Regions from separate parts of the Micromonospora sp. NPDC005707 genome, predicted to be linked through region 1. Evidence: riboswitches for the same ligand, from Rfam matches in the RefSeq annotation. Region 1 holds a riboswitch; each other region holds the start of a gene.
The links. Region 1 has a riboswitch for cyclic di-AMP ahead of ABZ452_RS08850 (hypothetical protein). Riboswitches for the same ligand answer to the same signal wherever they lie in the genome.

Region 1 (3,263 bases):
CATCTTCGACCGGGGCCTCGGTGATCTCTTCGTGGTCCGCACCGCCGGCCACACCGCCGGCCCCGAGGTGCTCGGCAGCGTCGAATACGCGGTGACCGTGCTGGGCACCCCGCTCGTGGTGGTGCTCGGCCACGACTCGTGCGGCGCCGTCCAGGCCGCCCGCGAGGCGGTCCGCACCGGCACGTCGCCGTCCGGGCATCTCGGCGCGGTGGTGGACGCCGTCGCGCCCAGCCTGCTCCGGGCCGGCCGGGAGGGCGTCGAGGACCTCGACGGGATCGTCGACGTCCACATCGCGCAGACCGTGGAGGCGCTGCTGGCCCGGTCCACCGTCCTCGCCGACGCGGTGGCCGCCGGGCGCTGCATGGTGGTCGGCCTGTCGTACCGGCTCAGCGCCGGCGAGGTGCGCACGGTGGCGCAGGCCCCGGCCGCCGCCCCGGTGCCGGCCCCGGCCGCGCCCGTGGACCCGGCGCTCGCCGGCTGACCCACCGCCCGACAACGTCGAAGGGGCCGGCCCGCGCATCGCGGGCCGGCCCCTTTCGGCGTACGCCGTCAGAGCAGCGACATGTGCACGTGGTCGGTGTGGTCGGAGGGCCCGCTGTAGGACTTCCAGCCGGTGGCCGGGAACCAGATCTGCCGGTTCCAGATCACGTAGTAGATGCCCAGCCGGTCGGCGTTGCGGATGAGGAAGGCGGCGACGTTGTTGCCGTACATCCGCTGGTCCTTGGTGCGCCACGAGGAGAAGCCGCTCTTCTGCAGCGACCAGTCGCAGGCCCGGCCCTTCGGGTGCTCGAACGGCCCGCCGTTCCGGTGGCAGCCCACGAAGCGGTTGAAGCCGGCCCGCTTGACCTCCTTGTACGCGTGCAGGGTGCGCGGGGTGACACAGCCCGACGTGGTCGGGTCGTTCTCGCTGCACGACTCCGGCTTCCAGTCGCCGTCGGAGGTGCGGCCCGGGCCGATCCGGGCGACCGGCGAGGTGGCCGAGACCAGGCCGCCGGTGAAGCCGATCCCGCCGACCAGCTTCAGCGCCTTCTCCGTCTCGGCCTTCTCGCGGGCCATCGCGTTCTTCTGCTTCTCCTGCTCGCGCACCTCGACGTCGAGCGCGATCTTGGCCTGCTCGGCGCGGGTCTTTGCGGCGTTGATGGCGGCGAGCTTCTGCGAGTTCAGCAGGTTCAGCTCGTCCAGGGCGGCCGCCCGCCGGACGAACGAGTCCGGGGTGTTGCTCTCCATCAGCATGGCCATGGCGCCGATCCGGCCGGTCCGGTAGGACTGCGCGGCGATCTGGGCCACCTGCGGGCTCAGCGCGTCGAGTTCGCTCTGTGCCGCCTTCACCTCCAGGGCGAGCTGGAGCTGGCGCTTGCGCGACTTGTCCAGCTTCGACTTGGCCTGAAGGTAGGCCCGGTTGGCGGCGTCGATGGCCTCGGTGATGAGGGGGTCGTCCTCTTCCTCGGAGTGCCCCGAGGGAGTGGGGGTGCTCGGAGCGGCCGTCGCCGGGGTCGGACCCACCAGCACGGTGAGCGCGGCCAGCATGGCCACCACGGGGGTGAGCCAGCGGCGCAGGGGTGCCGTCACAGTGTTCCCTTCCGTCGGCCGCCGACCGGGTTAGCTGACGGGTTCGGGACGGAAGTGGTCCCTACCGCTCGCGCGGATTCACCCCATGTACCTGGTTCCCCGGTTCGCCCGCGGGCGATTGGGCGGCGGCACCGCTGGCGCCGGTGCGCGCCTTCGGCGGTGACCGGCAGCGAGGTTACCCGAGAGTCCTACCGCTGTTCTACGTCCGGAAGCCGACCAATAGCGAGAATTCGTCCTCGCCCTGCGTGACCAGCATCGCGTTTGAGATCCGCCGTCACGCTGCGGAGTGTCACGATGCGGCCTCCGTGCTCCCGGCCCGCCGGACCGCCCGCCGGCGCGGGCCCTCGCAGGCCCGGCCCGGTGGCCGAACCGGTCAGCCCAGGCCGGCGCGACGGCGGCGGTACTCCTCCTCGTCGATCTCCCCGCGGGCGTACCGCTCGTCGAGGATGCGACGGGCCGAGGACGGCAGGGCCCCCGCGGGATATCCGGTGAGCCGGAACACCAGCCAGACCAGTCCCAGCAGCACCAGCAGTCCCAGCAACGACCAGGTCCACATCCAGCCCATCATCGGGCCGTTCCACATCATCTCGGCCGCCCTCCGATCGGGTGTCCTGAGGGTCGGCCGGTCCGGTGCCGTCACCGGCGCCGGTCCCGGTCGCCACCTCGAACGTACGTCGGCGGGGGATTCGCCGCGCCGGGCCGATGGACCCGACGCGGGGGCCGAACGTCCCGGTCAGCCGCGCTTCATGAGGCGGCCGACGGCGGCCATCATCTCGGTGGCCATCTCGTCGGCACGGCCCTCGGCGGCGCCCTCGTGCATGCAGTGCCGGGCGTGCCCGTCGAGCAGGCCGAGGCCGACCTTGTCCAGCGCGGCCTGGATGGCGGAGATCTGGGTCAGCACGTCGATGCAGTAGCGGTCGTCCTCGACCATCTTCTCGATGCCGCGGACCTGGCCCTCGATACGGCGGAGCCGCGCGAGGAGCTGGTCCTTGCTGGCGGTGTAGCCCCGGGTCGGGGTCGTCGGTGCGGTCATGACGTCGAGGATACCGTACCCCTCGGGGGTATGGTACGGTCCTCTCAGTAGCCGATACCCCCACCGGGTAACGGTAACGACAGCGGCGGAAGGGAAGATTCGCGATGGTCACCACCACGTACCAGGTTCAGGGCATGACCTGCGGGCACTGCGTCAACTCGGTCAGCACCGAGGTGAGCGCGCTGCCGGGCGTCACCGACGTCCAGGTCGACCTGGCCTCCGGCCGGGTCACCGTCACCAGTGAGAGCCCGTTGGACACGGACACCGTCCGCGCCGCCGTCGACGAGGCCGGTTACGACCTCGTCGGGGCGTGACGGGTCCGCGGACCCGAAGGAACCGAGGTACCCCATGAACACGGCGACGAAGCTGAGCGGCTTCGCCCTCGGGCTCGCGGCGGTGTTCGGCACGGCGTACGGGGTCGGCCACCTGGCCGGCCCCGTCACCCCGGCCGCCGAGACCCGCCACGACGCCACCGACGCCGGCCACGACTCCGGCGGAACCGACCACGGTGACGGGGGCCACGCCGCCACCGCCACCGCCCACCTGCCCGGCGGGCTGCTCGTCTCCGACCGCGGCTACACGCTCCAGCCCGTGACCGCCCCCACGGGCGAGTTCGCCTTCCGGATCACCGGCCCCGACGGCCGGCCCGTCACCCGCTACG
Region 2 (3,263 bases), on a different contig from region 1:
GCCTGGGCGACGGCCGCCGAGCGGGAGCGGCGGGCGTGGCGGGACGCCGAACTGGCCGCCGAGGCGGCCCGCGCCCTGTCGGCCGAGTCCTACGCGGCGGCCACCGCCCTCCGTCCCGCCGACGCCGCCACGGCGACCGTGGAGGGGCGGAACGACGCGACGGTGCGGATCCCGGCCACCGTGCCCGGGGCGCGCTGGCGTCCCGTCCGGGCCGGCTGAACGTGGTCCACTCCCGTTCCGGGAGAGCTGGTGGCAACCGTCCGCAGGGCGGCGAGCGTGCGGCCGGAGAGCGTGCGGCCGGAGAGCCGGTGGCCGGATGTGGTCGTGCCGGCCGCTAGGAACTTGATGACGTGAACGGATCGGGCGCGCGGCCCTCCCGGACGCCTGTCGAGCTGCCGTCGTGACCGACCAGACGTGGCCGGCGGCAAGTTGGGCGTGAGTCGTTCAGGACATCAAGTTCCTAGCGGGTCCGAGCGGATGTCCTGGCGGTCGGCGAGCCGGCTGGCCAGGACACCAAGTTCGTAGCCGGTCTTGAGCGAATGTCCTGGGCGCCGGTGGGCCGGCTGGCGGGGCCGCTGGGTAACCCTGTGGCCTGTGGCCCGTGCCCCGTGGCCCGTGGCCCGTGGCCCGTGGCCCGTGGCAGCGGTAGCTGGAGAGCCGTCGTGCCCGGCCTGCGTCACCGCCGGCCCGACCCGCGGCGTCGCGCCGACTCGACCCCACGGCGTCACGCCGGTTCGACCCACGGCGTCACGGCCGGCCCGACCCCACGCGTCACGCTGGTCCGACCCCGCGCGTCACGCTGGTCCGACCCCACGGCGTCACGCCGGTCCGACCTCACGGCGTCACGCGGGGGCCGACTCCCATGGCGTCACGTGAGCCCGACTCCCCACGCGGGGCCGAGTCTGCCGAATTGTTATCCGAATTCGGTGAGCCCGGTCACCGGGACCCCGGAAACGGTCACCGGGCGCAGGCCGGGCGAAGTGCCCCCGCAATTCCGGGTCAGCCGCCACCGGATGTCCGCTTTTCGCCCGCCGGCGCCGCCGTAACTGCCTGTCCCATTGAGTGAAGTCAGTGACGGAGTGTTCCGATATCCGTAGCGATGCACGAGGTTTAAGCAGGTGGGAGCGCTTGGCAGGCGGCATACCCACCGGTAGTGTCGGCGCGTCCGGAGCGGTTTCCGATCGCAAGTGGCGACGCCGCGCCGACCCGCCTAATCGTGTTCTTACGAACCGGGGACCCACAGCAACACCGGGGTGAATCCGCGGGCCCACGGCCTGTGGTAGGGCGTACTTCCCGCCCGAATCCGTCAGCTAACCCGGTCGGCGGCCACGGAAGGAGTGCCATTCCTCGTGCTCACCTCCCCCCGCTCGTCCCCCCGCCTCCACGGCATCGTGGTGCCGGCGCTCGCCTGACGGCGACCGGACCCGGCAACCGCCCCGAACGCCCGGCCCCCCGGGCGCTCCCCTTCCGCGGCGACCCGCCCCGCCAGCGCGCGTGAGTTCCTCCGCGCGTGGGCCGGTGTGTGCCGCGCACGCTCCCGTGGAGGAACCCGTGAAGCATCACCTGAAGCGTCAGCTGCGGCGTCTCGTGACCGAGCGCCCGTACCAGATCATCGCCGGCTCGGCCGCGGCGCTCGTGCTCGCCGGCGGCGCCGGCGCCACCCTGAACGCCACCGACGACGCCCCGGTCCAGCAGGAGAACACCGCCGCGGTCGCCGAGCTGGGCTCGCGGCTCGGTGAGGTCGCCAGCCGGGGCGAGGCCCGGGCGGCCGTCCCGGCGCCGTCCGCCTCGCCGAGCGCGTCGCCGTCGGCCGCGAAGTCCGCGGCCAAGGCCACCACCGACCCGGACACCACCCGGAAGGCCAAGCCGAAGCCGCCGTCGACCAAGGTGCTGGACTACACCTACGAGGCGCAGACCGCCTACTGGAACTGCGGCCCGGCCGCGGTGCGCAACGCGCTCAGCGCGAGCGGCGTCGAGACCACCCAGGACGCGATGATCGCCCCGCTGAACGCCGGCGAGAACGGCACCAACTCCGCCGAGGACACCACCCGGGGCCTGAACCAGATGGTCAAGGGCAACCCGTACCGGACGCACATGTTCGGCGGCTCGGCGAGCCCGGCGGAGATCGACCAGCTCCAGGCTGACGTGGTCAAGGCGATCACCGACGGCCGGGGAGTGGTGGTCAACATCGCCGGCGACGCCACCGACACCGACGGCGGCTGGCACTCGTTCCCGGGCGGCCACTACATCGCGGTGGTCGGCTACAAGAACGACGGCCGCACGGTCCGGATCGCCGACTCGGCGAACGCGGCGCTGCCCGCGTACTGGATCAGCACCATCGACCTGGCGAACTGGGCGGCCACGCGCGGCTACTCCGCCTGATCGCAGCTCTCCCGTCGGGCACCGGCTCCACCGAGCCGGTGCCCGACGTCGTCGTGCCGGCTGCTCTCGCGCGTCGTGTCCGTCCGGTGGCACACTGCGGCCTATGGGCGACGCGACGGGTACCCGCCATCTGCTGCTGCTGCACGGCATGGGCGCCACCGGTGAGGTGTGGCTGCCCTGGGCGCCGCTGCTGGAGCGCCACTGGGCGGGGCGGTGGCTCGCACCCGACCTGGCCGGGCACGGCTGGTCGCCCCCGCTGCCGGAATACTCCTTCGAGGCCCTGGCCCGGCGGGTGGTCGAGGGGCTCGGTCCGGTGGCCGAGCGGCTCGGCCCCCGCGACCGGCTCGTGCTGCTCGGCCACTCGCTGGGCGGGGTCGTGGCGCTGGCGCTGGCCGCGCGGTCGCGGCGCCTGCCCGTCGACGCGGTGGTCGGGCTGGGCATCAAGGCCGTCTGGTCCCCGGCCGAGCTGGAGAAGGCCCGCGAGCTGGCCGACCGTCCGGTGACCTGGTTCGCCACCCGGGACGAGGCGGCCCGCCGCTACCTGCGGGTCTCCGGGCTGGCCGGGCTGTTCGCCCCCGACCACCCCGTGGTGGAGGCGGGGCTGCGCCGGGAGGACGGCCGCTGGCGGCTGGCCATGGACCCGGCCGCCTTCGCGGTGGGGGAGCCCCGGCTGCCGGCGCTGCTCGCCGCCGTCGACGTCCCGGTGCTGCTGGCCCGTGGCGAGCAGGACCCGATGGTGACCGACGCGCAGCTCAAGGAACTGGGCGTCCCGGTCGCCACCCTGCCCGGCCTGGGCCACAACGCGCACGTCGAGGACCCGGCGGCGGTGCTCGCCCTGCTCGACGCGTACCTCTGAGCCTCGGCTCAGGCGGTGGGGGAGG
Region 3 (3,263 bases), on a different contig from region 1:
CGTGCACGGGCGGCACCCCGACGCCGACCCCGACCACCACGACCACCCCGCCGTCGGGCAGCTGCACCGGCCAGAAGCTGGCCAACCCCGGCTTCGAGTCGGGCAACGTGAGCTGGACCGCCTCCTCCGGCGTCATCACCAACTCCACCAGCCAGGCGGCGCACGGCGGCTCGTACAAGGCCTGGCTCGACGGCTACGGCTCGACGCACACCGACACCCTCACGCAGTCGGTGACGATTCCCGCCGGCTGCCGGGCGACGCTGAGCTTCTGGCTGCACATCGACAGCGCGGAGTCGACCACGACGACCGCCTACGACAAGCTGACCGTGAAGGCGGGCAGCACCACCCTGGCCACCTACTCCAACCTCAACAAGGCCACCGGCTACGTGCAGCGGTCCTTCGACGTCTCGTCGCTGGCCGGCACCACCGCCACCATCTCGTTCAGTGGCGTGGAGGACAGCTCCCTGCAGACCTCCTTCGTCGTCGACGACACCGCGCTCACCCTGAGCTGAGCACACCGGAGCGGCCGGCCGTCGTCCTCCCGACGGCCGGCCGCTTCGTCGTCTCCGTGGCTCGTGGCCGGTTCGGATTCCGGCCCGCGGTCAGGCCGGGTGGGCCGCGCGGGAACCGGCGGCGTCGTCGCGGCGGATCCGGGCCGCGACGCCCTCCATCGCCCGGCCGAACCGCTCCATGTCCCGGGCGGACTGCTCGGGCAGGCCGCCGAGCCGGGCGGCGAGGGCGTCCACGTCCGCCTGGGCGGAGGCGCTGACCCGGGCCTCCAGCTCGGTGAGCGCGGCGTTCACGGCCGTCACGACGTGCCCGCACAGGGCGTCCAGGGGTTCGCCGGCCAGCTCCGGGTCGACGGTGACGGACTCCAGCCGGCCACCCTGGACGGCGACGGCACGGACCCGGCCGTCGGCCGCGCCGCCCTCGGCCCGGAGCAGCTGGGCCGGCGCGTCGTCGGCGTGGTCGCCGGCCCGGGAGCGCATCGCGGACAGCGCCTGCTGCGTCCTGGTCAGCAGCTCGTCGAGGCTCGCGGCCGCGGAGAACGAATCGTTGGTCATATCCGCGCTTTCTTCACGTCTTTCCGAGCACCGTGACGATAGCAACCGGCCCCGACGCCGAACGCCCGGCCGGGAACCCCGGCCGGGCGTTCGTGGTGCGGCGCACCGGTGTGGCGTCAGCGCAGGCGAAGCCGCTGGCCCGGGAAGATGAGGCCCGGGTTGTCGCCGACCACGCCCTTGTTGCGCGCGTAGAGGGCGTGCCAACCACCGGCGACGTTCTTCGCGTCGGCGATCTCGGAGAGGGTGTCCCCCGGCCGGACCAGGTAGGCGCCGGCGCCGCCGGTGCTCGGCGCGGTCCGCCGCTCACCGCGGTACGACCGCTGCGAGGTGGCCTTCTTCGTGGCCGAGGTGGTCTTCCTCGTGGCCTTCTTCGTGGACTTCGCCGAGCCCGAGTCCTTGGCGGCGTACCGCTTGGTGGAGCCGCCCTTCTTGCCGCAGACCGGCCAGGCGCCGATGCCCTGCCCGTCGAGGACCTTCTCGGCGATGGCGATCTGCTCGCCGCGGCTGGCCAGGTCGGCCCGGCTCGCGTACTTCTTGCCGCCGTAGCCGTTCCAGGTGCTCCGGGAGAACTGGAGCCCGCCGTAGTAGCCGTTGCCGGTGTTGATGTGCCAGTTGCCGCCGGACTCGCACTGGGCGACGGCGTCCCAGTTGACGCCGGCGGCGCTGGCCGGGGCGGCCGGGCCGAGAAGGGCGGCGGCGCCGGTGGCCGCGCCGACGACGAGCGCCCCGACGGCGGTGCGACGCTGCGCGGTCCGTCGGTGACGGGCGACGTGATCAGTTGCCATGTGGTTTTCCTCCACGCCGACGAGGTGAGCTGTCGGGTTCGGGCCGAGGAGCCCGGCCGCCGCAGGCGGCTTCACCCCGAGGTGTCGTGCACCGAGGAACATGTGGGTCCCCCGCTCCCGCCAAAGGTCCAGGACCGCCGGGCCGGCGGCGGGATTAGGCGTTGCCGGCCCGTGGTGTCCGCGATCGCGAACGGATCCGACGTTAGGAACGGTTTGTCCCGAACGCCCACTTCTTGTGAAGTTCTTCACCCGGCCGAGCGACGACCCCGTCTCCCGGCTTGCGGAACCGTCGAATCTGTCGTAGCGATCTGACGGTTGGCGTGTTTTCGCAGCTCACAGCGGCGTTTCCAGGCACCGGCCGAAGAGGACGGCCGGCGGGTGCCGGGTCCACCGTGGCGAGTGGCGCGGCGCGGATCCTCGGCGGCGGGTTCCCGGCCCGCCGCGCGACGCGGGAGGCTACCGTGGGCAGGTTCGCGCAAGATCGGCACGAGGCGGCGAGGCATGAGCGATCACGGACACGAGCTGACCTTCGGCGGCTTCCTCACCCCCAGCGCCGGGCGGCCCGAGCAGGTGGTCGCGCGGGCCAAGCTCTGCGAGCAGGTAGGCCTGGACCTGGTGACCTTCCAGGACCATCCCTACCAGCCCGGGTTCCTGGACACCTGGACGCTCATGTCCTTCGTGGCCGCGGCCACCAGCCGCATCACCCTCGCCGGCAACGTGCTCAACCTGCCGCTGCGCCAGCCCGTGGTGCTGGCCCGCAGCGTGGCCAGCCTGGACCTGCTCACCGGCGGCCGGGTCGAGCTGGGCCTCGGCGCCGGGGCCTTCTGGGAGGCGATCGAGGCGGTCGGCGGGCGCCGGCTCTCCCCCGGCGCGGCCGTGGACGCCCTCGACGAGGCGATCCGGGTGATCCGCGAGGTCTGGGACACCGAACGGCGCGGCATGGTCCGGGTCGAGGGCGAGCACTACCGGGTGGTCGGGGCCAAGCGCGGGCCGGCGCCGGCCCACCCGGTGCGGGTCTGGGTCGGCGCGTACAAGCCGCGGATGCTGCGGCTGGTCGGTCGCGCGGCGGACGGCTGGCTGCCGTCGCTCGCGTACCTGCCGAAGGGGCCGGCCGAGCTGCCGGCGCTGAACGCGGTGATCGACGAGGCCGCCGCCGAGGCCGGACGGGATCCCGGCGCGGTGCGCCGGCTGCTCAACGTCACCGGCACCTTCTCGCGGTCGTCGGGCGGCTTCCTGGACGGCCCGCCGGAGCAGTGGGTGGAGGAGCTGGCCGGGCTCGCCCTGGACCACGGCGTCGCCACGTTCATCCTGGGCAGCGACGAGCCGCGCGCCGTCCAGCTCTTCGCCCAGGAGGTGGCGCCGGCGGTCCGCGAGCTGGTCGCCGCCGAACGCACCACGCCGGGCAGCCGCGCCC

Region 2: another riboswitch for cyclic di-AMP. It lies ahead of ABZ452_RS25665 (C39 family peptidase); the one in region 1 lies ahead of ABZ452_RS08850 (hypothetical protein).
Region 3: another riboswitch for cyclic di-AMP. It lies ahead of ABZ452_RS31965 (transglycosylase family protein); the one in region 1 lies ahead of ABZ452_RS08850 (hypothetical protein).

Annotation. Positions count from the first base shown of each region.
Region 1 is NZ_JBEXYR010000004.1:218,289-221,551, forward strand. Features, by position in the region: gene ABZ452_RS08845 (carbonic anhydrase) at 1-481, shown strand, start outside; gene ABZ452_RS08850 (hypothetical protein) at 550-1,569, opposite strand; cyclic di-AMP (ydaO/yuaA leader) riboswitch at 1,573-1,704, opposite strand; gene ABZ452_RS08855 (SHOCT domain-containing protein) at 1,943-2,155, opposite strand; gene ABZ452_RS08860 (metal-sensitive transcriptional regulator) at 2,303-2,602, opposite strand; gene ABZ452_RS08865 (cation transporter) at 2,707-2,916, shown strand; gene ABZ452_RS08870 (hypothetical protein) at 2,951-3,263, shown strand, end outside.
Region 2 is NZ_JBEXYR010000015.1:1,193-4,455, forward strand. Features, by position in the region: gene ABZ452_RS25660 (hypothetical protein) at 1-219, shown strand, start outside; cyclic di-AMP (ydaO/yuaA leader) riboswitch at 1,198-1,340, shown strand; gene ABZ452_RS25665 (C39 family peptidase) at 1,540-2,382, shown strand; gene ABZ452_RS25670 (alpha/beta fold hydrolase) at 2,486-3,238, shown strand; gene ABZ452_RS25675 (CDP-glycerol glycerophosphotransferase family protein) at 3,247-3,263, opposite strand, start outside.
Region 3 is NZ_JBEXYR010000031.1:10,470-13,732, reverse strand. Features, by position in the region: gene ABZ452_RS31975 (M4 family metallopeptidase) at 1-512, shown strand, start outside; gene ABZ452_RS31970 (YbaB/EbfC family nucleoid-associated protein) at 603-1,064, opposite strand; gene ABZ452_RS31965 (transglycosylase family protein) at 1,181-1,849, opposite strand; cyclic di-AMP (ydaO/yuaA leader) riboswitch at 1,849-2,020, opposite strand; gene ABZ452_RS31960 (LLM class flavin-dependent oxidoreductase) at 2,351-3,263, shown strand, end outside.